One region of the Pseudarthrobacter sp. Hb11 genome, then DNA from elsewhere that is predicted to be linked to it. Evidence: riboswitches for the same ligand, from Rfam matches in the RefSeq annotation. Region 1 holds a riboswitch; each other region holds the start of a gene.
What was found. Region 1 has a riboswitch for S-adenosylmethionine ahead of AC50X7_RS04320 (aminotransferase class V-fold PLP-dependent enzyme). Riboswitches for the same ligand answer to the same signal wherever they lie in the genome.
Positions count from the first base shown of each region.

Region 2: another riboswitch for S-adenosylmethionine. It lies ahead of metX (homoserine O-acetyltransferase MetX); the one in region 1 lies ahead of AC50X7_RS04320 (aminotransferase class V-fold PLP-dependent enzyme).
Region 3: another riboswitch for S-adenosylmethionine. It lies ahead of AC50X7_RS14955 (cobalamin-independent methionine synthase II family protein); the one in region 1 lies ahead of AC50X7_RS04320 (aminotransferase class V-fold PLP-dependent enzyme).

Region 1 covers NZ_JBWZCM010000002.1:114,158-124,035, reverse strand. Annotated here, with positions in the region: gene AC50X7_RS04335 (fluoride efflux transporter FluC) at 1-259, opposite strand, end outside; gene AC50X7_RS04330 (metal-dependent transcriptional regulator) at 260-973, opposite strand; gene AC50X7_RS04325 (class I SAM-dependent methyltransferase) at 1,005-1,763, opposite strand; gene AC50X7_RS04320 (aminotransferase class V-fold PLP-dependent enzyme) at 1,896-3,335, opposite strand; SAM riboswitch class IV at 3,371-3,484, opposite strand; gene hisN (histidinol-phosphatase) at 3,641-4,453, opposite strand; gene rsgA (ribosome small subunit-dependent GTPase A) at 4,502-5,617, opposite strand; gene aroA (3-phosphoshikimate 1-carboxyvinyltransferase) at 5,601-6,992, opposite strand; gene AC50X7_RS04300 (DoxX family protein) at 7,000-7,548, opposite strand; gene AC50X7_RS04295 (sigma-70 family RNA polymerase sigma factor) at 7,754-8,599, shown strand; gene rsrA (mycothiol system anti-sigma-R factor) at 8,596-8,856, shown strand; gene AC50X7_RS04285 (50S ribosomal protein bL37) at 8,972-9,046, opposite strand; gene AC50X7_RS04280 (PadR family transcriptional regulator) at 9,172-9,789, opposite strand; gene AC50X7_RS04275 (DUF4097 family beta strand repeat-containing protein) at 9,789-9,878, opposite strand, start outside.
Region 2 covers NZ_JBWZCM010000007.1:79,527-89,404, forward strand. Annotated here, with positions in the region: gene AC50X7_RS11955 (SGNH/GDSL hydrolase family protein) at 1-548, shown strand, start outside; gene AC50X7_RS11960 (hypothetical protein) at 755-1,273, shown strand; gene AC50X7_RS11965 (CoA-acylating methylmalonate-semialdehyde dehydrogenase) at 1,307-2,791, opposite strand; gene mmsB (3-hydroxyisobutyrate dehydrogenase) at 2,805-3,707, opposite strand; gene AC50X7_RS11975 (LysR family transcriptional regulator) at 3,847-4,746, shown strand; gene AC50X7_RS11980 (alcohol dehydrogenase catalytic domain-containing protein) at 4,822-5,940, opposite strand; gene AC50X7_RS11985 (MFS transporter) at 6,039-7,421, opposite strand; gene metX (homoserine O-acetyltransferase MetX) at 7,602-8,717, opposite strand; SAM riboswitch class IV at 8,730-8,845, opposite strand; gene AC50X7_RS11995 (bifunctional o-acetylhomoserine/o-acetylserine sulfhydrylase) at 8,941-9,878, opposite strand, start outside.
Region 3 covers NZ_JBWZCM010000011.1:116,603-126,480, forward strand. Annotated here, with positions in the region: gene AC50X7_RS14910 (GAF and ANTAR domain-containing protein) at 1-639, shown strand, start outside; gene AC50X7_RS14915 (hypothetical protein) at 725-1,381, shown strand; gene AC50X7_RS14920 (alpha/beta fold hydrolase) at 1,465-2,505, shown strand; gene AC50X7_RS14925 (HAD-IIA family hydrolase) at 2,512-3,342, opposite strand; gene AC50X7_RS14930 (TrmH family RNA methyltransferase) at 3,413-4,087, shown strand; gene AC50X7_RS14935 (hypothetical protein) at 4,226-4,759, shown strand; gene fbaA (class II fructose-bisphosphate aldolase) at 5,019-6,038, shown strand; gene AC50X7_RS14945 (DUF3151 domain-containing protein) at 6,041-6,460, shown strand; gene AC50X7_RS14950 (uracil-DNA glycosylase family protein) at 6,615-7,247, opposite strand; gene AC50X7_RS14955 (cobalamin-independent methionine synthase II family protein) at 7,464-8,669, opposite strand; SAM riboswitch class I at 8,682-8,786, opposite strand; gene AC50X7_RS14960 (M14 family zinc carboxypeptidase) at 9,008-9,878, shown strand, end outside.

The sequences.
Region 1 (9,878 bases):
ACGTTGTGAAGGACCCCAGCAGTCCCGGCCCGAGCCCGGCCCGCAGCCAGAAGGCGGTCTGGGGCCGGGCCATCCATATGGTTGTCAACGCTGCCAGGACGAAGCTGCCGCCAATGTTGATCCACAGCGTGGCCCACGGCACCGATCCCGGAACATCCGGAAACACGAGCCCCAGACCGTACCGCATTTCGGTGCCGAGGAGGCCTCCGGCGGCAACAGCAAGCCAGGTGCGTCCCGCCGGCATGCCGGCTGGTTTCATTCAGCTGTCCCCAAGCAGGCAGCCCGGATGTGGCTGGTCGCTGTGCACCCACAGGGCAGAGGTGATCTCATCCGCGAGATCGTAGTCCCGGGTCCTGCCCGAATTCCTGATCCGCACCACCAGCGCGCCGCCGAACGGTTTGCGGCCCACCACCTCCACCTCGGCGTCGAGGTCAATCTCCTCCGCGGAAAGGTACCTGAGCAGGTCCGGGTTCTCGTCGCTGATCCGGGTGATCCTGCCGGTGTGCCCCTGGTCCAGCTCGCCCATCAGGTGCGCGCGGGGCATCAGCACTTTCCCATCGGCGGTGGGGATGGGATCGCCGTGCGGATCACGCTGCGGGTTTCCGAGTATGGCCGCCACACGCTCAATAAACGTGTCCGAGACGGCGTGCTCCAGCAGTTCGGCTTCATCATGGACCTCGTCCCAGCTGTAGCCCAGTTGCTGGACAAGGTAGGTCTCGATCAGGCGGTGCCGCCGCACCATGGAAAGGGCCAGCCGGACACCGGCGTCGGTCAGCGTGATGGCGCTGTAGGGCTTATGGTCAACGAGGCCCTGGTCCTTCAGCTTGCGGACCATCTCGGACACCGAGGAATTGGCGACTCCCAGGCGCTGCGCCAGCTGGGAGGACGTGATGGGCTTGTCCTGCCATTCCGTGAAGGAGTAGATGACCTTGACGTAATCCTCAATGGAGGAGGAGGGCGCGCTGGTCTTCACAGCCCCAAGCCTACCCTTTGCCCGTTCTCCGTCATGCTTTGAAGGCCCGCCACGTGAGCGTCAGGTAGGGCAGTTGGAGCTCTTCATCCAGGCTGTGGCCCAGGTGGTCGTGGAGGTACCAGTCCAGGTTGGCCAGCACCTTCGCCCGGGTGGTTTCACCGGCTCGCAGATAATAACTCCGCGACTTGGTGAGCTCCACCAGGTCGGTGGTGGTGACGCGGTCCTGCCAATGGGTGACGTGGCCCTCGAGCCCCTTGAACTCGGGTCCTACGTGCGGCCGGAAGCCGGGCTTGTACACGTCGCCGGCGTGCATGATCCGGGAGAGCCGGTGGACCCAGGGAATTGATGTGTCCAGCTGGTTCCAGATCAGGCCCAGCGTCCCGGCCGGACGGAGGACGCGCGCAAGTTCGGTGCTCGCCGCGAGGGCGTCGCACCAGTGCCAGGCCTGGGCAACGCTGACGACGTCGAAGGCCGACGCGGGCAGGCCCGTCGCCTCCGCGGTGGCTTGGATCGCCGTGGCAGCGGGATAGTGCGCCCGTAACTGTTCGAGCATGTCCGCAGAGGGATCGAGGGCAGTGACCGACAGGCCCCTGTCCAGCAGAAGTTCGGTGAACTTACCGGTGCCGGCCCCGGCGTCGAGCGCATCATGGGCGCCCGGGGGCACCAGCCATTGAGCTGCTTCGTCCGGATAGCCCGGACGGACCTGCTGGTAGTGCCGGCCGCCGTCCTGGAAGCTCTGGCCGAGCTCCCGGCGCCGTCCGTGATCAAGTTTGGGGCCACCCCGTACCACCTGTGGCCTCCTTCGTCTGATGCCCTTGGGTATCCTTCGAATTTACCGCACGCGCCGTAGAGGCAGGATCAGCAGGCAGGAAAAGCAGGCAGTGTCAGGACGGCAGGAGCGGCAGGACGGTGTCGGCAGCAGTCAGTCATCGGTGCAGGGGGCAGCCCCGGCAGTTCCCGGCGTGTTGGGTGCCCAGTGCGGATAGGTCCGCGTGTCATTGGCGGGAACCCAGCGTCCTGCGTCCACCACATAGTCCCACCCCAGGCCGAAGCGGCGCAGCGACTCGATGCCCGTAAGAAGCCGTTCTGCGTCCTCAAGGCGCGAACCGACTCCAAAGCTGGCACGGAGGGAACCGGAAGGGAGCCCGAGCCGCTTCAGCAGCGGGTGCGCGCAGAAACGGCCGTCACGCAGGCCAACGCCGTGCTCGGCGGACAGGTACGCGGCTACCAGTCCGGCGTCATAGCCTTCCACGGAGAAGTTGACCACGCCGATGGTGTCCGTATCCGGGTTGGTGTCCTTGAAGATCTGGTGGACGGTCACGCCGTCGATCTTCTGCAGGCCCTCCACCAGGAAGGAACGAATGGCCGACTCATGGGCATGCCACCGGTCCAGGTCCAGCCCGGCGATCACCTGCGTGGCGCGTGCCAGGGTGGCTGCGCCAAGGACATTGGGGGAGCCACCCTCGTGGCGGGCCGGGCCGGTGGCCCAGCTGACGCCGTCGAGCCTTGCCTCCTTGACGGCGCCGCCGCCGGCGAGATGGGGCGTTCCGGCGTCGAGCCAGTCCGGGCGGCCCACCAGCACACCGGCGCCGAACGGTGCGTACAGCTTGTGGCCGGAGAAAGCGAGGTAGTCCACGCCGTCCGCGGCGATGTTGATGCGGCGGTGCGGCGCCAGCTGGGCTGCGTCCACCACAATGCGTGCGCCGTGTTCGTGAGCGAGCGTGGCCAGGGCCCGGATGGGCAGGATCTCGCCGGTGACGTTGGACGCCCCGGTGACGGCCAGCAGGCTCACGCCTCCCTGTTCCAGCTCGGCGCGGATGGACTCGATGGTGCCGGCGATGGTGTCGGCGGCAACGATGCTGCGGTGGGGGACGCCCTGCCACGGCAGCAGGTTCGCGTGGTGTTCGATGTCGAGGTACAGGACGTCCCCGCCGGGCCGTCCGTCTGTTGCGGGCAGGCAGCCTGCCAGCAGGTTGAGGGAGTCAGTGGTGTTCCGGGTGAAGATCACGGAATCGTCCGGGCGGCCGCCCACGAACTCCCGGACGATGTTCCGGGCGTTCTCGTAGACGGACGTGCTGATCTGGGACGCGTAGCCAGCCCCGCGGTGGACGCTCGCGTAGAACGGCAGGATCTCGTTGAGGTAGGCCGAGACCACGGAGAGGGCTGGAGCGGAGGCGCCGTAGTCGAGGTTCGCATACCGGACGTGGCCGCCGGAGATCAGCGGTGCCTGGATTTCAGCGCCGGTGACAGCCGCAAGCGGCCGGCCGGCGACGGCGCGGCGGGCATCAAAGGGGGCAGCGGCGTCAGGCTGGACTGTTTCAATCTGGGCGGCGGCGTTGGGGGAGACGGTGGCAGTAGTCACAGAGACCTCACTTCGAAAGGACTCCCTGTACCGGGAATCCGCGCTTGCCGCATCCGTTCCGGACCGGCCTGGTCGTCACCCGGGGCACCCCACCGCGGTTGGAGGGTTGCCGGCCAGCAAACCGGGGTTTCGCGCTGGCACTCGTGACCTGCTTAAGAGCGTAGGACATAAGGCAGGAAGGTTTGAAGCCGGCCCGAATGTTAAGCCCTTTGTTACGAACTTGCCGAAAAGTGCTGCTTCGCCGAAGAAACGACGGCAGGCCCCTCCTTTTGGAGGTGCCCGCCGCTGATTCTTCGATGAAGGTGTTAGAGAAGATCGTCCAGGTCCGGGTTCAACCGGCGGAGCACCTCTGAGTGCAGGATGGAATTAGTGGCCAGCGCGTTGCCGCCGAACGGCCCGTCTTCGCCTTCCAGCGAGGTGAAGCGGCCGCCCGCTTCCACCACAATCGGCACCAGTGCCGCCATGTCGTATAGGTTGAGTTCAGGTTCGCAGGCAATGTCCACGGAGCCTTCCGCCACCATGCAGTAGGACCAGAAATCGCCATACGCCCGGGTCCGCCACACGTCCTCGGTGAGGCCCAGGAAGTTGTCCAGGTTGCCGCGTTCCTTCCAGCCGCCCAGGCTGGAGTAGGACAGCGAAGCGTCGGACAGGCTGGCGACGTTGGAGACACGGAGCCGGGTGGCTGCAGCCAGCGACCGGCCCATGTAGGCTCCCATGCCCTTGGCCGCCCACCAGCGCTTGCCCAGGGCGGGTGCGCTCACCACCCCAACAACGGGCTCGCCCTCATCCACCAGGGCAATCAGGGTGGCCCAGACGGGGACGCCGCGGACGAAATTCTTGGTGCCGTCAATGGGGTCGATGATCCAGCGGCGGGACCCGTGGCCGGTGCTGCCGAACTCTTCCCCGAGCACGGCATCACGCGGACGGGAACGGGACAACTGGCCGCGGATGGCTTCTTCTGCGGCCTTGTCCGCGTCGGTGACCGGCGTGAGGTCAGGCTTGGTCTCCACCTTGAGGTCCTGTGCCTTGAAGCGGCTCATGGTCTGGTCATCCACGGAATCTGCCAGGACGTGGGCCAGGCGCAGGTCATCGTTGTAGCTTGAAGCAGGTTGGATCATGGTTCCAAACTACCGCCTGCACGCTGATCTGCTGGGAGATCGGCACCGTCAGTTGACGCTGCCCAGTTCCTTTGTCTCCTGCACCTCCAGGCGCGGGTCGGTGCCCAACAGGCGGCGCAGCGAGGCCAGCCGTGCTTCCCCGGTGGCACCCGCATGGCCGCCGCCCACCCACGCGTCCAGCCCACAGTTCACGGCGGTGGCGGTGTGCTTGCAGCCGCGTTCGCAGTCATCGATGCCGGGGGAGAGGTCCGGGAAGGAGCGCAGGATCCGGTCAGGATCCACGTGAGCCAGGCCGAAGGAGCGGATACCCGGGGTATCGATAATCCAGCTGCCCACAGGAGCGTCCGCCAGCCTTAGCGCCAGCGCCGACGACGACGTGTGGCGCCCGCGCCCTGTCACGGCATTGACGCCGCCGGTGGCCCGTTCAGCCCCGGTCAGCGCATTCACCATCGTCGACTTGCCTACGCCTGAATGCCCCAGCATGACAGTCACTTTTTCATCCAGGTACCCCCGGAGCTCGGCCACGGCATTGCTGTCGAGACGGGCGGACAGGCCGTCATCAGAGCGGGCATCGATGCCGGATGCGCTGGAATCGGCTGTCCGGCTGATGATCACGGGGAAGTCGAGGTGTGTGTAGTTGGACAGCAGCTCCGCCGGATCCTTGACGTCCGCCTTGGTGACCAGCAGGATCGGCTCGATCCCGGCGTCATACGCTGCCACCAGGGCGCGGTCGATGAAGCCCGTGCGTGGTTCGGGGTTGGCGGCGGCCACCACAATCACCAGCTGGTCTGCGTTGGCAACCACGGCCCGCTCCACCGGATCCGTGTCGTCAGCGCTGCGGCGCAGCAGGGTCCGGCGGTCCTGGATCTTGACCAGCCGGGCGAGGGTGTCCGGTTCGCCTGATACATCGCCTACCAGGGAGACGAAATCTCCGGCCACTACAGGGTTGCGGCGAAGTTCGCGTGCCCTCGCGGCGATGACCACGCGTTCGTTGCCGGAGTCCTCACCCACCACTGCCGTGTACCTGCCGCGGTCGACGGTGATGATGCGTCCGGTTACAGCGTCGTCGTGGCTGGGCCGGTCCTTGGTGCGCGGGCGGGAGCCCTTTTTGCTGGGCCGGATGCGGACATCCGATTCGTCCCAGGAATCAGTGCTGCGCGCCACCGGTGGAACCTTCCGCGCCGGCATCCGAGGGGCCGGCCTGGGCCAGCATGTCTTCCCACAGCCGGGGGAAGTCCGGCATGGTTTTCGCGGTGGTGGCAATGTCCTCCACCTGCACCCCGTCCACGGCCAGGCCAAGGATGGCTCCCGCCGTCGCCATGCGGTGGTCGGCGTAACTGCGGACGACGCCGGCGTGCAGCTTGGCGGGCCGGATCACCAGGCCGTCGCTGGTCTCCTCGGCATCCCCGCCGAGGCGGTTGATCTCGGTGACCAGTGCAGCCAGCCTGTCAGTCTCGTGGCCGCGCAGGTGCGCGATGCCGCTGAGCCGGGAGGGTCCGCTGGCCAGGGCACACAGCGCGGCGACGGTGGGGGCAAGCTCGCTGGTGTCCGCGAAGTCGGCGCCCTTGATTTCGGGTCCGCCCGTAACGGTCAGGACACCATCACGGAGAGTGACCTCAGCGCCCATCTCGGCAAGAATCGTCCGCCACAGGTCTCCCACCTGCTGCGTCTGCTCCGGCCAGCCCGGAATCCGGACCGTTCCGCAGGACGCCAGGGCAGCAGCAAGGAACGGCCCGGCGTTGGACAGGTCCTGCTCGATCCGCTGGTCGAATGCGCGGATTGGCCCCGGGGAAACAACCCAGTGGTTGGGAACCGAATCATCAACCACAACCCCGGCGCCCCGCAGGACAGCCACGGTCATGTTGATGTGGTCAAGGCTCGGCACCGGTTTCCCGACGTGCTCCAGATGAAGGCCTTCGGTGAACCTTGCTCCCACGAGGAGCAGCGCCGAAACAAACTGCGAGGAGGCGCTGGCATCGATGACCAGGTGGCCGCCCGGTACCTCCCCGGTGCCTTCCACGACAAACGGCAACGACGACGGCGCGCTGCCGTCTTCGGCGGAAACAGCCACTCCCAGCGCCTTGAGGGCTTCGATAATGGTGCCCATGGGCCGGTTGCGGGCGTGCGGGTCGCCGTCGAACACGCTGGCACCGTTGCGCAGCGCCGCCAGCGGCGGAACGAACCGCATCACGGTACCGGCAAGGCCGCAGTCGATCCTGGTGGAGGACGCCGCCGCGTGTGCCGCGAGCGGGACCACCTCCAGGTCCGGACCGAACGCGCCGTCCCCCGGGACCTCCGTGATGGTGGCGCCGAGCTGGCGGAGCGCATCGATCATCAGTGCCGAATCCCTGGAATGCAGCGGCGCACGCAGGCGCGACGGGCCGTCGGCCAGCGCTGCGAGCACCAGGTACCGGTTGGTCAGCGACTTTGACCCGGGCACTGTAACAGTGGCATCGACGGGCCGGGACGCGAAGGGGGCTGGCCAGTGGGGGAGGGACGTTCCGGAGTGGTTCTGGGTGGCGGCGGCTGCTGCGGTCATGTCCTGCTTATGCCCCCGTGGCCTGTTCGACGGCGCGGCGTACGGCCTTATCGGCTTTGTACAGCTTCTTGTTGGTGGTCTTCCTGGCGTCCGCGGCAAGGTGCGCGGCACCCTTCCGGGCGTCTGCGGCCAGGTGCTCGGCGCGCCAGGCCAGTCCCGGCTTGCCAGCCGTGTCGACGGAAGCGAGCAACGCCCCGCCGCTCAGCGAAAGGTTCTTCAGCAGCTGGTTGCGGCGGTTCCCGCGCCCTTCCTTGCTGCTGATGTCCGCACTGCGCCATTCAACGAAGGTGTTGAGAAGGGAAATGACGGTCAGCACGCTGGCTGAAAGCCTGGAAAACTTCCCCAGCCCAAAGAGGACGCCTGCGCCCACCTGTGTTCCGCCGATAACCCTTGCCAGCGTCTTCTCGTCAGTACGGAACGGCAGCGCCGCCGTGGCCTTGCTCAGCAGCGGCGACAGTTGTTGGGCGGTGTCGTCGGCGTTCTTGAGCTTATCCATTCCGGCAAGAACAAAACTGGAAGCCAGCATGGGCCGTGCGAGTGTGCGGACAAAGGACATGGATTTCCTCCTGGATGGACGAACCGCGTCGGGTGCGGCGAAGTCCGTTCTAGTCTTGCACTTTTGGGGAATATTTGCCCAAGGGCTGAGGTTATGGATGCTGGGTCCGCGAGAGCCGGGCCCAAAGACAAAGCACCGGACAACAGAGCGGAGTTGGCCCTTGAGGCGGGTGTTGGACGGAATTGAGGCAGCAGGCCCGGTGGCAATGGACTCCTTGGAGGCCGAACCCCCCGAGTATGGCTCGCCGCGGGCGCGGAGCCTGACAGTAGACTTGAAGGCAATGAGCACCTTGGATCCGGCCGTTTCGGCCATGTATGAGGCTTCCCAAAGCGAAGCCAAAAGCAGCGCTGACGCACGGCCCGGGCCTGCAGATCAAACGGCAGAGCCACAGCAGCCTGACGCGGAAACCACTGAAGAGGTGGTCAATGTTTCCACGGAATCGACGGAGGAGCGCCGTGCCCGGTTCGAGCGTGACGCTATGCAGTATGTCGATCAGCTGTATTCTGCCGCCATGCGCATGGCCCGGAACCCTGCCGACGCCGAGGACCTCGTCCAGGAGGCCTACACCAAGGCCTTCTCCGCGTTTCACCAGTACAAGCCGGGAACCAACCTCAAGGCCTGGCTGTACCGCATTCTGACGAACACCTATATCAATCTTTACCGCAAACGGCAGCGCGAGCCGCTTCAGTCCAACTCGGACACCATCGAGGACTGGCAGCTTGCGCGGGCCGAGTCGCACACCTCCAGGGGGCTTCGTTCCGCCGAGGCAGAGGCGCTGGATCACCTGCCCGATTCGGACGTCAAGCGCGCGCTCCAGGACATTCCGGAGGAATTCCGCCTTGCGGTGTACTTCGCGGACGTCGAAGGCTTCGCGTACAAGGAAATTTCAGACATCATGAACACGCCTATCGGCACAGTGATGTCCCGGCTCCACCGCGGCCGGAGAATGTTGCGGGACATGCTCGGGGAGTACGCCGCCGAGCGGGGATTCAAAACGGCCGCACCTCCACAGGACGCGGCGGAAAGCACACAACAGGAGAACAGGAAATGAGCGACTGCCAGGGATTGGGCGACTGCGACGATACCCGGATGCAACGCATCTATGAGTATCTGGACGGCGCCTTAACCCGTGAGGACATCACGGAAATCAAGACCCACCTTGATGACTGCCCGGAATGCACGGAGCAGTACGACCTTGAGTGCGTGATCCGCAACATGGTCAAGCGCTCCTGCACCGAAGCTGCTCCCGATAATCTGAAGAACGCCATATTGGACCGGATCCATTCGATCCGGCCGGTGGACGCCTAGGTCAGCCGTCCAGCAGCCAGGCCAGGGCAGCGATTCCCTGCCTCAACACAAAGGACCCCGGAAGCCGAGTGGCTTCCGGGGTCCTTTGCTGTGAACCGTAGTACCTGGCATTTGCCTAGGTGTTGGGGCGCTTCCCGTGGTTCGCGCCGCCACGCTTACGGTCACGACGCTTGCGTGCACGCTTGCTCATAGCTGGCCTCCTTACTGTTGGTACTCAAAAAGAGCTGCCCTCAAGTCTCCCACATGATGTGGCGGCCCGCGAACCGGGAACCGCCGCGTGACCTGCGGTTCAATCCGCGCCTTCGGGCGGGGAAGCTATTTTTCGAGGAGGGAGTTGCGGACCGCGATGCGGGCCTGTTCCAGGACCGTCCGAAGGGTTTCCAGGGCCACGGGGCTCAGCGGCTGGTTGCCCGCCTGCAGGCGCAACTCGGCGCGAAGGTCGTCGCGGAATGCCTGGAGCATCGCCTCGGCTTCTTTCAGCGAACGTTTGCCCTCGGGGGCCGACCTGCCGGCGGCGGTGGTGAAATCGACAGAACCGGCGGCGGCCCGTGCCGCCTCCGCCGTTGCCGCGAGGTCAGCCCGCAGCCCGCGCATGTTGCTGCGGATGTCCTCACGAAGGTTGTCTGCCAGCCGCCGAACAGAGGCGGAGATCTCGTTCTCCACCGCGGCAAGTTCTTCGCGGCGCAGGTTCAGCTCTGCCAGCCCGGCAGGCGTGATGCGGTAGTTGGTCCGGCGCCCGGCCGATTCCGTGGCCACCAGCCCCTCCTCCTCGAGTTTTCCGAGCCGGGGGTAGATGGTGCCGGCGCTGGGGGAGTAGGTGCCGCCAAAGCGTTCCTTGAGCGCCTTGATGAGTTCGTAGCCATGCTTCGGGCCCGACTCCAGCAGGGACAGCAGGTAGAGCCGCAGGGCGCCGTGGGCGAAGACGGCGGGCATCAGGGCTGTTCTTCCGCGTTCCCGGACGCTGCGCTGTGGATGATGGACGTGGTGCCTGACACTGAATTGGTCCTGACCAGCATGAGTTT
Region 2 (9,878 bases), on a different contig from region 1:
ATCCCGACGTCCTGGCGGAGAAACTTGACTCGGTGGTGCAGATCCTGGCCATGGGCGGCGCCACCGTGGTCCTCTTCAACGGCCCGGACACCGGATCGTCCGTGCTGGGCAGGATCCGCAGCAAGGTGGCCATTTATAACGAGAACCTGCGTACCGTGGCTGCCCGGCACGACGCCGTGATTGCCGACATGTGGTCCCTGCGCCAGCTCAGCGATCCGCAGATGTGGGACCAGGACCGGCTGCATTTCTCCCCGCTGGGCCACCACACCATCGCGGCTATGGTGCTGGACTCGCTGAATGTGGACCATACGCTGGAGCCGCTGCAGCCTAAACCTGTGCCTTCGCGCACCTGGCGCGCGGCGCGCTCGGGCGACCTGGTGTGGGCACGCGAGTACTTCGTGCCCTGGGTGCTGCGCCGGCTGCGCCACCAGTCCTCCGGCGACGGGATTACCGCGAAACGTCCGACGCCGGGCCCCGTCTTTGGTCCGGGCGTCCCGTTGGGATCCGGCGAGGGTCCGCTGGGAACCACCGAGGCGGTTCGGCGCTAGCGCTGCAGGCTTTTGCGGGAAACTCGACGCGGGTTACCGGACCAGCTGAGGCGGCGGGCATGGAACCTGACGCGGTGGTGCGCCTGCGGCTTCAGTCCCAGCTGCTCCGGGCACCCGGCGCGGCCTCAGCCCCTTCACGGGACTCCCGGCCGTTCGGGTGCAGTCCGGGGTTAAGCTGGAAGGACACACATGAGAGGCACGGCACCGTGAGCAACTTGTTTTTCTGGATCATCATTTTGTCATTCCTGATCCCGATGGCCATGCGGATGTACCGGAAGTCTGTCGCCCGCAGGAACCACGAGCAAACCTTTTCCGGGCGCTACCCCGAGCAGTTCCCCGGCAGCGGCCAATTCCCCGGATCAGGGCAGTTCCCGGGATCAGCCGGCCCGCAGAACAAGCAGCCGCGGGACGGCTTCACCCAGCAGGACTATTTCAGCGGCGGATTCCGCGAGCTTGACCGGCCGCAGCCGCTGCCGCCCATCCAGCCGGTCCCGCCGATGGACCAGCAGTTTCCGCCGTACGGGCAGCCGCAGCATGGGCAGCATCAGCAGGGCCACCGTGAAGAAGCCCCGCAGCAGCCTGCGGCACCTGCGACTCCCCCGCCGCCGTCGGCCCCGCAGGGCTACCGCGCCCGCAAGCTTGCCGAACTGGACGAGAAGTACAGCAACGGTGAACTGTCCGTCGAGGAGTACATGACCCGCCGCGGCGAGATCATGAACGGCTAGCCTGCGTCAGTCCATCTCGTCCAACCTCCGGCGTCAGTCCACCTGCGGAAAGCCCAGGTCGATGACAGACGTGGCCGGGTCCGGCCACCGCGTGGTGACCACTTTGCCCCTGGTGTAGAACCGGATGCTGTCCGGCCCGTACATGTGCGTGTCACCGAACAGGGAGTTCTTCCAGCCACCGAAGGAGAACGTGCCCACCGGCACCGGGATGGGCACGTTGACCCCCACCATGCCCGCCTCGACGTCGAACTCGAACTGGCGGGCAGCGCCGCCGTCGCGGGTGAAGATGGCAACCCCGTTGCCGAACTCGTTGTCGTTGACCAGGCGCACTGCATCGCTGTAGGTATCCACGCGCACCACGGACAGGACGGGGCCGAAGATCTCGTCGTCGTACACCTTCATGCCCGGCTTGACGTGGTCCACCAGGCTGACTCCGATGAAGAACCCGTCTGAATCGAACTGCTGCGAACGGCCGTCAACGACCACCGTGGCACCTTCGTTCTCGGCGCCGGCCACATAAGAGGCCACCCTGTCGCGGTGTTCGGCGGTGATCAGCGGGCCCATTTGCGACGCCGAATCCGTGCCCGGGCCGATTGTCAGGGTAGCCATCCGGCTCTGGATGGCTGCCACAAGATCGTCCGCAATGTTGCCAACGGCGACGAGCACACTGACCGCCATGCACCGCTCGCCTGCCGAACCGTAGGCAGCCGAAACGGCGGCGTCTGCTGCCATGTCAAGGTCCGCGTCGGGGAGGACCACCATGTGGTTTTTGGCCCCGCCCAGGGCCTGGACCCGCTTGCCGTGGTCCGCTGCGCGCTTGTAAATCGACTGCGCAATGGGCGTGGAGCCAACGAAACTGACGGCTTTGACGTCCTGGTGTTCGAGCAGGACGTCCACCGCTTCCTTGTCGCCCTGGACCACGTTCAGCACACCGGCCGGCAGTCCCGCTTCCGCAAAGACTTCCGCGATGAACACGGCGGAGGACGGATCCTTCTCACTGGGTTTCAGGAGCACAGTGTTGCCACAGGCCAGCGCACTGCCGATCATCCACAGCGGCACCATAGCCGGAAAGTTGAACGGGGTGATGCAGGCCACCACGCCCACAGGCTGCCGGACGGAATGGACATCCACGCCGCTGGAAACCTGTTCGGAGCGTTCCCCCTTGAGCATGTGGGACAGACCTGTGGCGAACTCGATGTTCTCGAGCCCGCGGGAAATCTCCCCTTCGGCGTCAGAAAGTACCTTGCCGTGCTCGCTGGTGAGGATGGCGGCCAGTTCGGACTTGCGCTGGGTCAGGATTTCGCGGACGCGGAAGAAGATGTTGGTGCGCTTGGCCAGGCTTGTTGCCCGCCATGCCGGCAGGGCGGCCTTGGCGGCGGCAATGGCTTCCTCCACCCGGGCCGCCGAAGCCAGCGCCACCTGCTTTTCCTGCTCGCCGGTAGCCGGGTTGAAGACGGGGCCGAAGCGTTCAGCGTCGGTGACGCGGTTGCCGTTGATGTAGTGCGGGATGGTGTGCATGGATGTCTCTCTTCTACTTTGCTGAATCCAGTGAGCCGTCAACGAGCTTGATGATCATGGAACAGTCCTTGCCGGACTCGCCCGCATCGATGAGGCGTTGGTACAGCTGCTGGACGTGCTTGCCGATTTCGAGCGGCGTTCCGGTGTCCTCGGCGGCGCTGATGGCCAGGCCGATGTCCTTGTTCGCCAGCTCGGCAGTGAAGGTGGGCGCGAAGTCGTTGTTGGATGCTGCGGTGGGGACAACGCCGGGAACGGGGTACCAGGTGCGCAGTGCCCAGCTGTCCCCGGAGGAGACGGAAGCAATGTCCCAGAAGACCTTCTTGTCGAGGCCCAGCCGGTCCGCCAGCACTGCACCCTCGGCTGTGGAGGCCAGGTTGATCAGGAGCATCAGGTTGTTGCAAATTTTGGCTGCCTGGCCGGTGGTGGCTCCGCCGGTGGGAATGATGTTGGCAGCCATCGGTTCGATGTAGCCGGTGGCGTCGGCCACAGCGCCCGCTTCACCGCCGACCATAAAGGTGAGCGTTCCTGCTGAGGCGCCGCTCATGCCGCCCGAGACAGGGGCGTCCACGAAGCGGAAGCCGGCGGCAGCGGCGGCGTCGTGCAGTTCCTTAGCCGCGGCGATGTCGATCGTGGAGGAATCGACCAGGAGTGTGCGCGCATCCGCATGCGCCAGCACCCCGTCCGTACCCAGGTAGACAGCCTTGGCATGCTCGCCCTTGGGGAGCATGGTGAAGACAACGTCGGCGCCCGCCACCGCCTCAGCGATGCTCGCTACCGGTTTCACCCCTCCGGCCTCCGCTGCGGCGAGGGCGGCCGGGTTGAGATCGAATCCCCGTACGTCATGGCCCGCCTTTGCAAGGTTCCCGGACATGGAACCTCCCATGTTCCCCAAACCAATCCAACCGACTACTGCCATGGCCTAAGCTCCTTTGCTGTGTCTCCGGCCGAGGGCGGCCGGAAGGTCTGTGTCCACCATCACACCCTGCTACAGTGCAATCAAGGGGAAAAATCACAGACGGTATGTGCACTGATGCACACAGATGAAAGGGCACCGGGTGGCACGGCTTCCGAGTCCGGACGACTTGTTGATTTTGCTGACCGTGGCGCGGCTGGGGCGTTTTAATGCCGTGGCCGAAACGCTGGGCACCACGCACACCACCATTTCCCGCCGGATCCTCGCCCTCGACAAGCAGTTGGGTGGCCGCACCCTCGAGCGCAGCCCGCACGGCTGGGAACTGACGGAGCTCGGGGCCTCGGCCGTCGCCGCGGCGGAAACCATCGAGGAAACGCTCGGGTCCCTGGCTGCCGTCACGAGCCAGGACCGGGACACCCTGGCCGGCATGGTGCGGATCAGCACCTCCGACGGTTTCGGCGCCGAATTTGTGACGCCGGCGCTGGTCCGCCTCCAGCAGCGGCACCCCAACCTGAATGTGGAGATGCTGAGCGCCACACGCAAGGTCAGCCAGAACCGGTCCGGCGTGGACCTGGAGGTGGTGGTGGGCCGCACGGACGTGAGCAACGCCCAGACCATTTTCCTGACCAACTACTTCCTCCGGCTCTACGCAAGCCCCGCCTACGCCGCCCGGCGGGGCTTGCCGGAAACGCCCGACGGCGTGGGGCAGCACGGCTTCGTCTCTTACGTCGAGTCGGCCCTCCAGGTTGCCGAACTGGGCCACCGGTCCTCGCAGCTGCCCATGCCGAAGTCCAGCTTCCAGGCGACGAGCATCTTTGCCCAGGTGGAGGCGGTGCGCCGCGGCGCCGGCATCGGGCTGCTTCCGAACTTTATGGTGGCCCGAAACCCGGAGTTCATTCCGGTGCTCCCCGACGCCTTCCAGCGTCAGTTGCCCATCTGGGCGGTGGCCCGGCCGGAATCGCTGCGGTCCGCCCGGGTGCAGGCCGTGATCGCTGCCCTGCAGGAAGAGGTGGCCGAACGCCAGGACCTGCTGGCAGCCTAGGGCCAGGCATCCGGATGATGCCTGCCTGCGGCGTTTCAGGCTCGGAGTGCCGTTCCAGGAATTCGAGAAGGCGTCTTAGGCCTGGAAGAGCCGCCTCACCACTTGCCCGGCGGCGAGTGCATCAAGGCCTTCGTTGATCTCCTCCAGCGGCCGGGTGTCGGTATGCAGCAGCTCAACGGGAAGCCGGCCCTCGCGCCAGTACCCCAGGTACAGGGGGATGTCCCGGCCCGGAACGGCGTCGCCCATATACGAGCCCAGCAGCCGCTTTCCCACGCCGGCGAACTGAAGCGCGGGCACTGTCAGTTCTGCGGTGGGGTGCGGCAGCCCTACGGAGACCACGGCGCCGCCGCGGGTCACGTGGTCCAGGCATGAGGCGATGACCCGTGCTGATCCCACAGCTTCGATGGCCGTGTCCACGCCGTCGCCGGCAGCCGCCTGGATCAGGCGGGAGGCCTCCTCCGGGGTGCCCACGGCGGTTGCCCCGCACTTTTGGGCGAGCCCGTGCTTGCCCGCATTGGGATCGATGGCGATCACGGAGGAGGCACCGGCGAGCGCCGCAGCCATCACGGCCGAAAGCCCCACGGCACCCAGTCCGAAAACGGCTACGGACTGGCCGGGCTGGATGGCGGCAGTGTTCAGGACAGCTCCCATCCCGGTGAGCACAGCGCAACCGAACATTGCCGCAACAGTGTCCGGGACGTCGTCGTCGATAACCACCACCGACTCCCGGGCCACCACGGCGTAATCGGCGAACGCCGAAACACCCAGATGGTGGTTGATCCGCTCCCCAGCAGGCGTCCGCAGCAAGGCCTCGCCGTGCAGGAGGTCCCCGGACCCGTTGACTTCCGCCGCACGGTGGCAGAGAGCGGGACGGCCCGCACGGCACGCCCGGCAGGCACCGCAGCTGGGGACGAAGACGAGGACCACATGGTCCCCGACTGAGACATCCGTGACGCCGTCACCCACCGCGGCAACCCGTCCTACCGCCTCATGCCCCAGCGCCATGGGAAGGGGCCTGACGCGGGAGCCGTCCACCACCGACAGGTCAGAGTGGCACAGGCTCGAGTAGGTGATGGTGATGCCCAACTCACCGGCGCGGGGTTCCGGCCGGTCAAGATTTTCGACCTGAAGCGGATGCGTTTCGGTGTAGCTGCTTCCGGACGGGACCGTGGAGTAGAGGACCGCTGCTTTCATGGAAATCCTGATTTCGTCGAAGGTGCCGGCGCCCAACTGCCCGGGCCTGCGTGGTCGCGGGTCCGGGCAGTCGGTGTGCTGTGTGTGCTGAAGGGTGGTTATTTCTTGCCGGCCGCGAGCAGGTCCGCAGTGCCCTTGGCGTCGGCCGCGTCCACGTCGTGGAGGGAGATGCCCCGGGTTTCCTTAAGGAAGAACACGGAGATTGCGGTCACGATGCAGGCTCCGAGGAGGTACAGCGCCACGGGGGTGGAGGACTTGAAGTTGCTCAGGAGTGCGGTGGCGATGATCGGGGCCAGCGAACCGGCGACGATGGAGGTCACCTGGTAGCCCAGGGAAACGCCCGAGTAGCGCATCCGGGTGGGGAACATCTCGGCCATGATCGACGGCTGCCCGGCGTACATCAGCGCGTGGAACAGCAGGCCGATGGTGATGGCGGCCAGGATGATGAGGTCGTTGGCGGTGTCCATCATCGGGAAGGCGAAGAAGCCCCAGGTTCCGCCGAGGATGGCGCCCACCATGTAGACCGGCCGGCGGCCGAAGGCGTCGGACATCTTGCCGACCAGCGGGACAGCGCAGAAGTGGATGAAGTGCGCCACCAGCAGCAGGAGGAGGATGCGGGAGGTATCGGTCTGGACAACGACCTTCAGGTAGGTGATGGAGAACGTCACCACGAGGTAGTACAGGATGTTCTCGGCAAAGCGCAGGCCCATGGCGGTGAACACGCCGCGGGGGTAGCGGCGGAAGACCTCCGCGACGCCGTAGCCCTTCTTCTCAACGGTGACTTCCTTGCGGGCCTCGATGAAGATCGGGGCGTCCTGGACCTTGGTGCGGATGTAGTAGCCGACGATCACGATCACGGCAGACAGCCAGAAGGCAACGCGCCAGCCCCAGCCGAGGAATGCTTCCTGGGAGAGCGTGGACGACAGGGTAAACAGCACGCCGGTGGCCAGGAGGTTACCCATGGGAACGGCGGACTGCGGCCAGCTGGACCAGAATCCGCGGGACTTGTTCGGGCTGTGCTCGGCAACGAGCAGCACGGCGCCGCCCCATTCACCGCCGACGGCGAAGCCCTGGACGAAGCGCAGGAATACCAGGAGGGCCGGAGCCCAGTAGCCGATCTGCGCGAAGGTGGGCAGGCACCCCATGAGGAAGGTGGAAACGCCCACCAGGATGATGCTCAGCTGCAGCAACTGCTTGCGGCCGAACTTGTCACCGAAGTGGCCGAAGACGATGCCGCCTATCGGCCGGGCCACGAAGCCTACGGCGTAGGTGACGAAGGCGGCGATGATGCCATCCAGTTCGGTCCCTGAATTGGGGAAGAACATTTTGCCGAACACCAGGGTGGCGGCGGAGGCATAGAGGAAGAACTCATACCACTCAACGACGGTGCCGGCCATGGAGGCCGTGACGACTTTCCTCAGGCCTGAGGCCTTGACGTCGGTTTCCTCTGGCCGCCGTGCGGCCGAGCTTTCCGTACTCATGTGTGAACTCCTTCGGCGTCGTCATCGACACCACTGGGACAGGCTATGGCGGGTGCGTGTGGTTTTGGTCACGAACCGCCGGGTCCCAACGAGTATGGTCTGCCGGAAGGCGCAGCTCAACGCCGAATGATGCAGAGCGCATCTGCATTAATGCACATTCTTTGGCATCTAGGCCTGGTGTTATGCCGAAAGGTGCTCCCGCAGCTGGTTCCCCAGCTGGCCGATCTCGGTAAGGAAGCCATCGTGCCCGATGGGCGCCTCAATCAGGTGGACGTCCACCTCGCCGGGAAGCGCCCGTGCCAGCTCGCGCGACTGGGACGGGAAGTAGAGCCGGTCCGAGTCCACGGCGGCCACAAAGAAACGGGCACTCGAGCTGGACAGGGTCTGGGCGAGGGACCCGCGTCCCCGGCAAATATCGTGGCTCATCAACGCCTCGGTGATGGCGATGTAGCTGTTCGCATCGAACCGCTGGACCAGCTTGGTGCCCTGGTGGTCCAGGTAGCTTTCCACCTGGTACCGCCCGCGGGTAGCGAGCTGCTGCCCCTGGAGCGGCGATTCGGGGGCCTGCGGCTCACGGCCGAAGCGTCCGTCCAGTTCCCGCGTGGAGCGGTACGTGATGTGGGCGATGCGCCGGGCCAGGGCGAGGCCCTGCTCGGGGGCGGGTCCGTTGTAGTAGTCACCGCCGTTGAAGTTGGCGTCCTGCCGGATGGCGAGGGTCTGTGCCTGGGCGAACGCGATCTGCTCGGCGGTACTCGCGGCGCCTACCGAGATCACTGCGCAGCGCTGCACCCGTTCCGGAAACGTGACCGCCCATTCGAGCGCACGGGCCCCGCCCATGGAACCGCCCAGCACGGCAAACCAGCTCCCGATCCCGAGCTGGTCGGCCAGCCGGGCCTCGGCCAGGGTGCTGTCCCGCAGGGTGACCAATGGAAAACGTGAACCCCAAGGCTTCCCGTCCGGCGCGGGCGACGACGGCCCGGTGGACCCGTAGCAGCCGCCCACAATGTTGATCGACACCACGAAAAAACGGTTTGTATCTACCGGCGCACCAGGCCCCGCGAGCTGTTCCCACCAGCCGGGCTCCTCGGTGTCGCCCCGGGTCACGTGGGTGCTGCCTGTCAACGCGTGTTCGATCAGGACGGCGTTGCTGCCGTCCGCGTTCAGTGTGCCCCAGGTTTCATAGGCCAGAGTGACGTCCGGAAGGTATCCGCCGGCTTCCAACTCCAGTCCCCCGATGGAGGCGTAGCGGACAATCCCGTGTTCAGGGACAGTTGTACGGGTGACGGTAACCGTCATGGCAAGACCTCTTCTACGCGCTTGCCCGCCGTCGAATGACCGGCAGGCCAGGTCTTCACCCGGGGCACCCCGCCGCGGAAGGAGGGTTGCCGGCCAGCAAGCCGGGGCTGTCACTGGCACTCATGACCTGGTTCGAGTGTACGAAACAGCCCCTGCCTGCCGCCAAGAGTGTGACTGGTTGTGACTTCCCCGGCTTGTGCCGCGTTGGGTGCCCTGGGTATTTCTAAGCGCCGGTTGCCTCCTTGGCCGCCCGGAAGCCGGCTTCGAGATCTGCCAGGATGTCATCGATGTGCTCGATCCCCACCGAAAGCCGCACCAGGCCCGGGGTCACGCCGGCCACCACCTGCTGCTCCGGCGAGAGCTGGCTGTGGGTAGTCGACGCCGGATGGATCACCAGCGAACGGACGTCACCGATGTTTGCCACGTGGGAGTGCAGCTCCAGGGCGTCCACGAAGCGCTTGCCGGCCTCCGCACCCCCGGCGAGGTTGAAGGAGACGATGGCGCCGGTCCCCTTGGGGCCGTACTTCCGGCCCCGCTCGTACCAGGGGCTGGAGGGCAGCCCGGCATAGGCGACCGATTCGACGTCGTCACGCGACTCCAGCCACTGTGCCACGTCCAGGGCGTTGGCCACGTGCCGTTCCACGCGAAGGCTCAGCGTCTCCAGACCCTGGGCGATCAGGAAGGCGTTGAAGGGCGACACTGCGGAGCCAAGGTCTCGCAGCAGCTGCACCCGGGCCTTCAGGATGTACGAGAGATTGGCGCCCAGGGCGCCTTCGGCACCGAGGTCCCGGGCGTAGACGAGTCCGTTGTAGGTGGGGTCCGGGGTGTTGAAGCCGGGGAACTTTGCGGGGTCCTTGCCAAAGTCAAACTTTCCGGAATCGACGATCACGCCGGCGATGGCTGAACCATGGCCGCCCAGGTACTTGGTGGCCGAGTGCACCACGATGTCCGCGCCCCATTCCAGCGGCCGGATCAGGTACGGGGTGGACAGGGTATTGTCCACGATCAGGGGCACGCCGGCCTCGTGCGCGACCTGGGATACCCCTTCGATATCCAGGACGTCCTGCCGCGGGTTGGATACCACCTCGCCGAAGAAGAGCTTGGTGTTGGGCTGCACTGCTGCGCGCCACTGCTCCAGGCTGTCCGGGTCCGCCACGAAGG
Region 3 (9,878 bases), on a different contig from region 1:
GAGGACGCGCTTTGCGGCATCACGTTGCTCCGCGACCGCAAGGCCGCCACCATCGGCTGGAGCAGCGACTCGGCCCGCGAAGTAGACGAAATCCAGTATTCCTTGTCGCAGGGCCCTTGCCTCACCGCCGCCCAGGAGCACCGCGAAGTCCACGTTCCTGACTTGTTGGAGGAAGACCGCTGGGGACCGGACTACGCGTCCGCGGTGGCCTCGCACGGCCTGCGGTCTGTACTCTCGCTGCCGTTCAACCTGCAGGGCGACGCCAAAGCAGCACTGAACCTCTACTCCGACGTCCCGTTCAAGTTCGACGAACGCGCCACGGCCAAGGCCCGGGGCTATACAAGGGAAATTTCGCAGGCACTCAGGCTGGCGGTGCGGTTCTCGCTTCATACGGACAGCGCCGCGAATCTACGGGCAACCCTGGAATCCAGGACCATCATCGACATCGCTATCGGCATAGTGATGGCACAGAACAGGTGCAGCCAGGAGGCAGCGGTCAGCATCCTTACCGAGGCCTCCAGCAACAGCAACACCAAGCTGCGGGATATCGCCAAGTCCTTGGTGGACTCCGTCGGGGGCGTGGGTACACGGACGCATTACCAGGAACCGGGGCAGCGCCAAGCCGACCAAACCGCGTAACTAACGGGTTGTGCCCGACTCCTGCTGGAGGTTACGCTTACCAAGGTTGAGCCGTCGGCCATAGACACCCTCTTTTGGAGTACCTATGGACCGCGCACTAGATGCCCTCGTTAACCTCGATGTCCCCGCGGACATTGTCCGCATTGACGTCCGGGGGAGCCTCAACCATGACTCTCGCCCCGGTCTTGTCCAAATCATCCGCCGTATCAGGAGGATGGGGATCCGTTCCCACATCCGGGTTGAGCTTTCCCGCGCTGCCATGGTCGAGTCCGCGGCCCTCGCAGGCCTTCGCAGTGACCTCAACGCCATCGACGCCGGCAGTCTGCCGGGGATTTACGGTTCCGGGGTGTCCCTTGACCTCTCTCCTGCGGGCGATGACTGGGCTGCCACGCCTGCCCCCGCCGGACAACCGCTGACGATCCTCGACGGCTTTTCCCTCGGCAGCGCCGCAGACATGGACGCCCTTGGTTACGCGTCTGCTTTTTCTGGCGAAGCAGAAGCAGAGGTCCCGCTGCTGGACCTCACCGGGTTTGAGGTGCTCTGCGGTCGGGCGCTGCAGGACTACTCGGATGAGGAACTGCTGCTTGCCAGCGACACCCTCTTCACCCTTTTGGACAACCCGGCCGCTTTCCCGGGATCGGACCTGCTGGGCCGGTACGACGACATCGGCCAGGAGATGCTGCGCCGCCAGCAGAACGCTTCAGCGCCCTGCCCGGCCGCGGAAGGACAGGCTGCCAGCTGAGCACGCCCCGTTGACCGGGCGTCATTGAAAGGTTACCGGCGGCTCCTTGCGGCGGCGTCTTCCAGTGTGCCTACGGTAGGGGTGTGCCATACGAGGGGGAAGTAAATCCGCAGGACCGGCGCGGGGCTTCCGGGGCCCGGCTGCTGCAGGATGCCGCTGCCCTTAAACAGTTTTCCCGCCGGGGATTCCTCTCGGGGGCAGGGGTGTCCGGCCTGCTGGCCGCGGACATGCTGCTCACTCGCCAGGTGCAGTCCGCCCGCCAGACGAACCGGATCCTTCCACTTGCCGACGACTTCGCTGATGCCTACTATCCGGACGCCAGTTGGTTCCTGTTCCCCGGCTATAAAACCAGCTGGGAGGAGGCGCAGTGGATCCTGAACTCCCTCCGGGGCACGCTTAACAAGCGCGCGCGGCTCGCCGCCGTCGGCTATTCCAACCTGGGCCTGAACATCGATGAGGTGGTCATCGCCGTGATTGAGCACGTCCGCGCCCAGAAGCTCACCAAGCTGTTCTTCTACGGGCACAGCTTCGGCGGAATGGTGGCCACCCAGGTGGCGGCCCGGCTGCTGGAACTCCATGGTGTGGAAGCGGAGTTCATCGTGCTGGACTCCAGCCCGTACAGCAAGCACGACGTCCTGGACCAGAGCTGGTTCGACGGCGTGGTGTTCCTCTATGAGCGGGGTTTCCGGTTCCCGTCCACGCTCCGCGGCGGGTACGAACTCGGGGAGCGCGTCATCCATAAGGACGAACGGAGCTGGCGGCAGATCCTCGACCAGACGCTCGAGCAGCTGTCCCCGATCGCGCCGTCCAGCCTCCTGGTCCAGTCCGAGTCCGCCTACATCTACCATTTTGACGGTACCCGGTTCGCGGACAGGATAGGGGGCGCCAAAATGGCCTACATCGGCAACCGGCGGGACCCCACTGTCCGCTATCAAACGGCCGTTGAAGCGTGGTCGGTGGCGTTCAAGGCAAACATGGTGTCCAGCGGGCTCCAGACCGAAGGCGCCGCCCCTGCCCATGCCAGCCCGGGCTGGAACCCCAACATCTACCGGCCCCTGCTGGACGAGCTTTTGGATGAGAACTTCCCGCTGCCCCGGGGCGGATCCCGGGTGACCGTCTTCTAGCCGGGCCTAAATCTGGTTCTTCAGGTCCGCTACGGAGTTCAGGACCTGGTTGGGACGGAAGGGATATGAACCGATCTCCTCGCGCTGCGTGATGCCGCTCAGGACCAGGACCGTGTGCAGCCCTGCTTCCATGCCGGCGATGATGTCCGTGTCCATCCGGTCACCGATCATTGCCGTGGTCTCGGAGTGCGCGTCAATCTGGTTCATGGCGGAGCGGAACATCATCGGGTTGGGCTTGCCCACGATGTACGGCTCCCGGCCGGTAGCCTTGCTGATCAACGCCGCGATGGCGCCGGTGGCCGGCATGGGCCCGTCCTTTGACGGGCCCGTGGCGTCAGGGTTCGTGGCGATGAAGCGTGCCCCGGCAAGGATCAGGCGGATTGCCATGGTGATGGCTTCGAACGAGTACGTTCGCGTCTCGCCGAGCACCACAAAATCAGGGTCCTGGTCGGTGAGGATAAAGCCGGCCTCGTGCAGGGCCGTCGTCAGTCCTGCCTCGCCGATGGTGTAGGCGCGGTTCCCCGATCCTGAACCCTCCACCTGGTTCTTGAGGAACTGGGCGGTGGCCAGGGCTGAGGTCCAGATGTTCTCCTCGGGAACCTCCAGCCCGGAGGCACGCAGCCGCGCGGCGAGGTCGCGCGGGGTGAAGATCGAGTTGTTGGTGAGCACCAGGAAACGCTTTGACGTGTCCACCCAGCGCTGAATGAGCTCCGCGGCACCGGGCACGGCCTGGTTCTCGTGGACCAGCACGCCGTCCATGTCCGTCAGCCAGCATTCGATGTCCTGGCTGCTGCGGTGAACCGCCGGGTTCCCTTTGACCTTGTCCGCTTCTGCCATGCCTACCTCCGCCGGTGATGAAAGCCCGAAAGGTCCAGTCTAGTGTTGAGGGGTGAATCAAACCCCCGGTATGACGTCCGAACCCCAACCTGAGCAGCCCGGGGAGGCACCTGCCGGCGAGGTTCCGGGCGAAAAGCCGGAAGTCGGCGTCGGGCCCTGGGAAGGCGAGTTGCCGGAAGGCGACCACTGGGACCCCGATCTCCTCGCGGACGGCGACCGCCGCAATGTGCTGGACAAATACCGGTACTGGAAGCACGAGGCGATCGTGGCGGAGCTGGACTCCAGGCGCCACAACTTCCACGTCGCCATCGAAAACTGGCAGCACGATCTCAACATCGGCACGGTGGTGCGCACCGCCAATGCGTTCCTCGCCAAGGAGGTTCACATCATCGGACGACGGCGGTGGAACCGCCGGGGCGCCATGGTCACCGACCGCTACCAACACGTCCGCCACCACCCCACCGTTGAGGACTTCGTGGCTTGGGCGCAGGGGGAGGGGCTCGCTATCATCGGGATCGACATTTTCCCGGACTCCGTACCGCTGGAAACCTACGAACTGCCCAAGGACTGCGTGCTGGTATTCGGCCAGGAAGGCCCAGGGCTGACGCCCGAAGTCCATGAGGCGGCCCTCGCCACCCTGTCCATCGAGCAGTTCGGCTCCACCAGGTCCATCAACGCGGCCTCGGCAGCGGCCATTGCCATGCACGCCTGGGTGCGCCGGCACGTGTTCAACCAGCACGTGTAGCCCCTTCTTGCCCGCGAGATGACACTTCACGGCAGTTCCGGCAGCTCCCATTGCCGTGGACTGCCATCTCGAGGAGGGGGCTAGGACCTGGCCTGTGGATAACCTCAAACCCGCGACGCGGGCGGGCCAGAATGAGGGATGCGCAGGGCTACCCTTCCGGATCATCTGGCCGCTGGTTCGTTCTCCCTCAGGGCGTCGGACAAGGCAGGCGTCAGCCGAACGCGGACGGCCGCGAAGGATTTGGTGGCAGTGTCCCGGGGGATCCGGGTCCCCGTGCAATCGAACGCGCAAGGAGCGGCAGCCCTCAGGGCCTACACGGACCTGGATGACACCTCGATCCTCGCGTCCTTGTCGGCCGCGCACGTCTGGGGCCAGCCGCTTCCGGCCGGCAGCAGCGGTGATTGGCGGATTCACCTTGCCCGGCGCAGGGGGTTCAGCTTTCCCCGGCGCGCCAATGTGGTGGGTCATCTGTTGACGTTCCTTCCGGACGAGGTGGTGGAGTACGACGGCGTTCGGCTCACCTCGCCTGCCCGGACGTGGCTGGACCTGGCGGCGATGCTGTCAGTGGAGGAGTTGGTGGCTGCGGGGGACTACCTGGTGTGCTCCCACGGGACCGGATTTCCGCATCCCCGGGCCGCCATCTGCAGCATCGGCGAACCACGTGCTTTTTGATCATCGGGGCGTCCCCGTCCTGTGGCCGGACGCTGCCTACCCGGAATGGGGAATTGCACTGCAGTACGACGGCCGGCATCATGCCAACGAAGAGCAGCACCTTAGGGACATTGACCGACAGGACCGGACCACGGGACCCAGGGTGCGGATGGGGCGTAACCCACAGCACTCCCCGCGCGGAAATGGCTAGGATGGTGCTAGCCGTAAGCGGTACTCCAGGGTTACCAGCCCACAGACGAACCTCAGCATAGGAGTCAGCATGCCCATTGCAACCCCAGAGATCTACTCCGAGATGATCGACCGCGCAAAGGCGGGCGGCTTCGCATTCCCGGCCGTGAACGTTACGTCCTCCCAGACGCTGAACGCTGCCCTGCGCGGCTTCGCCGACGCCGAGTCCGACGGCATCATCCAGGTTTCCACCGGCGGCGCGGCCTACTGGTCCGGCGCCTCCACCAAGGACATGGTTGCAGGCTCCCTGGGTTTCGCAGCTTTCGCCCGCGAAGTTGCCAAGAACTACAACGTCAACATCGCCCTGCACACGGACCACTGCCCCAAGGACAAGCTGGACGGTTTTGTGCTGCCCCTGCTCGCAGCGTCCGAGGCTGAGGTCAAGGCCGGCCGCAACCCGCTGTTCAACTCCCACATGTGGGACGGCTCCGCCGAGACCCTGCAGGAAAACCTGCGCATCGCCCGCGAACTGCTCGAGCGCACCGCTGCCGCCAAAATGATCCTTGAGGTTGAAATCGGCACGGTCGGCGGCGAGGAAGACGGCGTTGAGAACGAGATCAACGAGAAGCTCTACACCACGGTCGAAGACGCGCTGGCCACCATCGAAGCGCTGGGATCCGGCGAGAACGGCCGCTACATCACCGCATTGACCTTCGGCAACGTCCACGGCGTCTACAAGCCCGGTGGCGTGAAGCTTCGCCCGGAGATCCTCAAGGACATCCAGGCGCAGGTGGGCGCGAAGATCGGCAAGGACAGCCCGTTCGACCTCGTCTTCCACGGCGGCTCCGGCTCCTCCGACCAGGAAATCGCGGACGCTGTCTCCTACGGCACCATCAAGATGAACATCGACACCGACACCCAGTACGCCTACACGCGTCCGGTCGCGGATCACATGTTCCGCAACTACGACGGCGTCCTTAAGGTTGACGGCGAAGTGGGCAACAAGAAGACCTACGATCCCCGCGTGTGGGGCGCATCGGCCGAAGCCGGACTGGCCGCCCGTGTGGTCGAAGCCACCAAGCAGCTCGGTTCCGCCGGAAAGACCTTCTAGGAATGTCCGACGAGTTCCGCAGAAACCTGATGGGCCCCGAGCCCACGCTCCTGCCTGCCGAGACCGAGGTCTACCAGCAGCTGGAAGCCGGCCAGGAAGCACTGGACCTGGTGGAGAAACACCCAACCTCCTCACTGCTGTGGGCTGTGCTCGCGGAAGAGGCCTGGGCCGAGGGACGGACCATCGATTCCTACGCCTACTCCCGGGTGGGCTACCACCGCGGACTGGACTCGCTGCGCCGCAATGGCTGGCGCGGCGTGGGGCCCATTCCCTGGGAGCATGAGCCCAACCGCGGTTTCCTGCGTGCGCTGTATTCCCTCGGCCGCGCATCTGCAGCGATCGGCGAAGCGGAGGAGCCGGAACGGATCGAGAAGTTCCTGAACGACTCCGACCCTGCGGCGAAAGCAGCTATCGAAGGCTGACCTGCGGGATAAAGGTCGACGGCGGCCGGTCACCTTTTTCGAAAAGGTGACCGGCCGCCGTCGTCCCGGCCGGGGCCCTCGGCGGCGCGGATCACGGCCAGGGAACCCTGCGGGCGTGGGTCCACTGTTGGTTGAGCCTGTCGAAGCCTGGGGGTCAGACTGGTTTCTGGAGCCCTGTCCGTGCCATGGCGTCGGCGTAGGCGATGCGCATGTCCTCGAGGTACTCCTCCTGGCGCGCAGGCGAACCGGCGAAGGCGCGGCCGCTGAGGGAGCGCACCTTGTAGGTCTTCAGGCCGCGGCGCCACAGCAGCGGCACTTCGGTTTTGAGCAGCAGGTTGGCCAGGCGGTTGGCTTCAGTGCCGTGTGCCACGATCACCGAGGCGCGCGGAACCAGTGCCAGGAACTTGAGCAGCGGCTTGAGGCCGGCGGAGATCTGGTCCGGAGTGAACTTCCCGTTTGGCTCTCCGGCAATGTGCCAGGGGTGGACGTTCCAGGGCATTACGAACTCCGGACGCAGCCCCAGCTTCCACTGGATGCCAAGCATCCGGGTGGCAGCGTCGTGGTCCCCGGGGGTGATGAAACCGGACGGGTCGGCCTCGCCGATGTTGGAGTACAGGCTGATGATCCGGCACTCGTCGACGTCGTGCATGGGGTCCACGTAGGGCACCACAGTGCCGGGTTTTGCCTCCTGCAGGGAATCGCACAGTTCGTTCACGGCTGCAACATTGGGTTCGTAGCGGCGGCTCAGAAGCTGCTCATGGAAAGATTCGGGTGCCAGGGCTGTCATGTAGTGCTGGATCTCCTGCGGGGATTGGTGGTGCTGCCACCTCGGAAAATGGGCGCACGATGGCGCACACATATCCGCGATGGTTGAAATGGGGTGGACCGATTCCTGGTCGGCCTTCACCAGTTTAGCAAGCCCCGCAAAACGAAACGCCGGTCCCGCGCACCCGATCCAAGCGGGGCACGGAACCGGCGGGTTCGGGCGTTACGCGATTTCCGGCTACCAGAGCCGCTTGGTGGCCCGGCGTGCGCCCTCGCCCAGTGCTTCCAGCTTGGCGAACGCGATCTGCGGGTGGACCCTGCCGCCGAGGCCGCAGTCGGTAGAGGCGATGACGTTCTCGCGGCCCACCACTTCTGCGAACCGGACAATCCGGTCGGCCACCAGATCCGGATGCTCCACCACATTGGTGGCATGGGAAACGACGCCTGGGATGATGACCTTGCCCTCTGGAAGCTTGGTGTCCTCCCAGACCCGCCATTCGTGTTCGTGCCGCACGTTTGCAGCTTCAAAGGAGTAACCGCCGGCATTGATCTGGAGCATCGTCTCCACCAGGTCCGCCAGGGGAAGGTCCGTGGTGTGCGGGCCGTGCCAGGAGCCCCAACAGAGGTGGAAGCGGACCTGCTCCTCGGGAAGGCCGCGGAGGGCGTAGTTCAGTGCCTCCACGCGGATCTGCGTGAACTTGAGGTAGTCCGCGACGCTGGGTTCGGGGCTGATCTGGTCCCAGTTCTCGGCGATGGAGGGATCATCGATCTGCAGGATCAGGCCGGCGTCGATGATGGCCTTGTACTCTTCGCGGAGCGCGTCGGCACAGGCGTAGATGTACTCCTCCTCCGTGGCGTAGTACTCGTTCGTGATGCGGGAGGCGCTGCCGGGGGAGAGCGCTGCAACAAAGCCGTCCGTGAGTCCGGTGGCCGCCAGCCCGGCCTTCAGGTTGGCGATGTCGGAGGCGACGGCGTCCTGGCCGGTGTAGACGAGCGGGCCGGTGACCTTCGGGAACGGCTTGGGGGCACCCGTGAAGATGCCGCTGGTGGGATCGTTGTAGGCCTCGGAAAAAATGGTCCGGTCGCGGCGGTGGATGAAGCCCGTCAGCTGGACGTGGCCCGGGGTGGATTCCTTCGGTTCGACCGCCCACTTGGCGTCATTGTCCAGCTCCAGGCCGCCCATCCGGGCAAAGGAGTAGGACCACCAGGCGCCGTAGTCCACGGAAGCGGACGTGGCGTGCCCGTACTCGCCGTCGTTCGGGATATCGACGCCCAGGCTTTGCTGGCGCTGGACCAGGTCCACTACGGACGCGGTGAGGAGTTCGTTGTAGCCCTCGACGTCGGCAGGGTTTTCCTCGCGTGCGGCATTGGCGGCGATCAGCTCAGCGGTGCGGGGCAAGGAGCCTGCGTGGGTGACGCGGATATGGTCTGTGTTCAAGGTCATGCTGAAATTTCCTTTCCATCGGTCCTGGCAGTAGCACCTTCACAGGCAGGACGTCCCTGCACTTGGGGGTTGCTGCGGCGTCAACGATCCAGGTCTCTCGGCCGCTCCGGATGGTTCGCTCTCACCTAAATCCAGATGGCTCCCCGGGAGCAAATTCGCTTCGGTTTGTTTCGCAACAGGCAGGGCGCCGAAGCCACGCTTCGAAACGTAATAACTGCATGTGCATTCCTGTTATGTCCATTGACAGCTTTCGCGGAGGTTGGTTGGCTTTTGTCACAGCCCGCGATGGGGGACATGGCGGGCTGGCACACCTATGCACTCGAAAGAGGTACCGCACCGTGAAAAAAACCCTGGCAACCTTTAGGACCCTGGCAGTTACGGGAGCCCTGGCTCTGGCCGTAGTGGCAGCGCCCGCCCCTGCCATCGCTGTGGGCGAAGGCCCCAACTATAATGGCAACGGCCAGATCACCACATCGAAGCTGGCCTCCTATGACCAGATGGTCTCCTTCCTCAAAGACCAGGACGCCCGCCAGTCCGCCATGGAACTGGAGGTTATCGGGCAGACCGTGAAAGGCCGGGACATCCACCTGGTCAAGTACATCTCGGATCCGGCCAAGCCCACCATCCTGTACCTGACCCAGCAGCACGGCAACGAACAGCTCACCACCGAAGGTGCGCTGGAATTCGTCAAGCACCTGGGCACCGGAAAGTCCGGGAATGTCCTGGACGGCGTGAACATCCTGATCGTGCCCATGCTCAACGCAGACGGTGCCATGGGGGACGTGAACTTCCCGCTGGACGGCTACCTGGCCAAGGGCGACCGCAATATGACCCGGTACAACGCCGAAGAGGTGGACCTTAACCGGGACCATGTGGCCAAGATCCAGCCGGAAACCCAGGCGCTGCACAACAACGTGATGCGCAAGTACAAGATCGACTACATGATCGACCTGCACCACCAGGGCACCCGCAGCCAGCGTGACGGCGAACTTGTGTCCGGGTCCATCCTGTACCCCACCACCCCTAACGCCAATCCCGCCGTTGTTGAAAAGTCCAAGCAGTTGGGCGCCGTTGTTTTCAACAGCGTCGACTCCACAGGCTGGGGCCACCTCGGCAAGTATGTGGGGGGCAGCGCCGAAACCATCAGCCGCAACGGCATCGCCGTCGAGTACGGCATTTCCACGTTGCTGTTTGAGATGCGCGGCATGT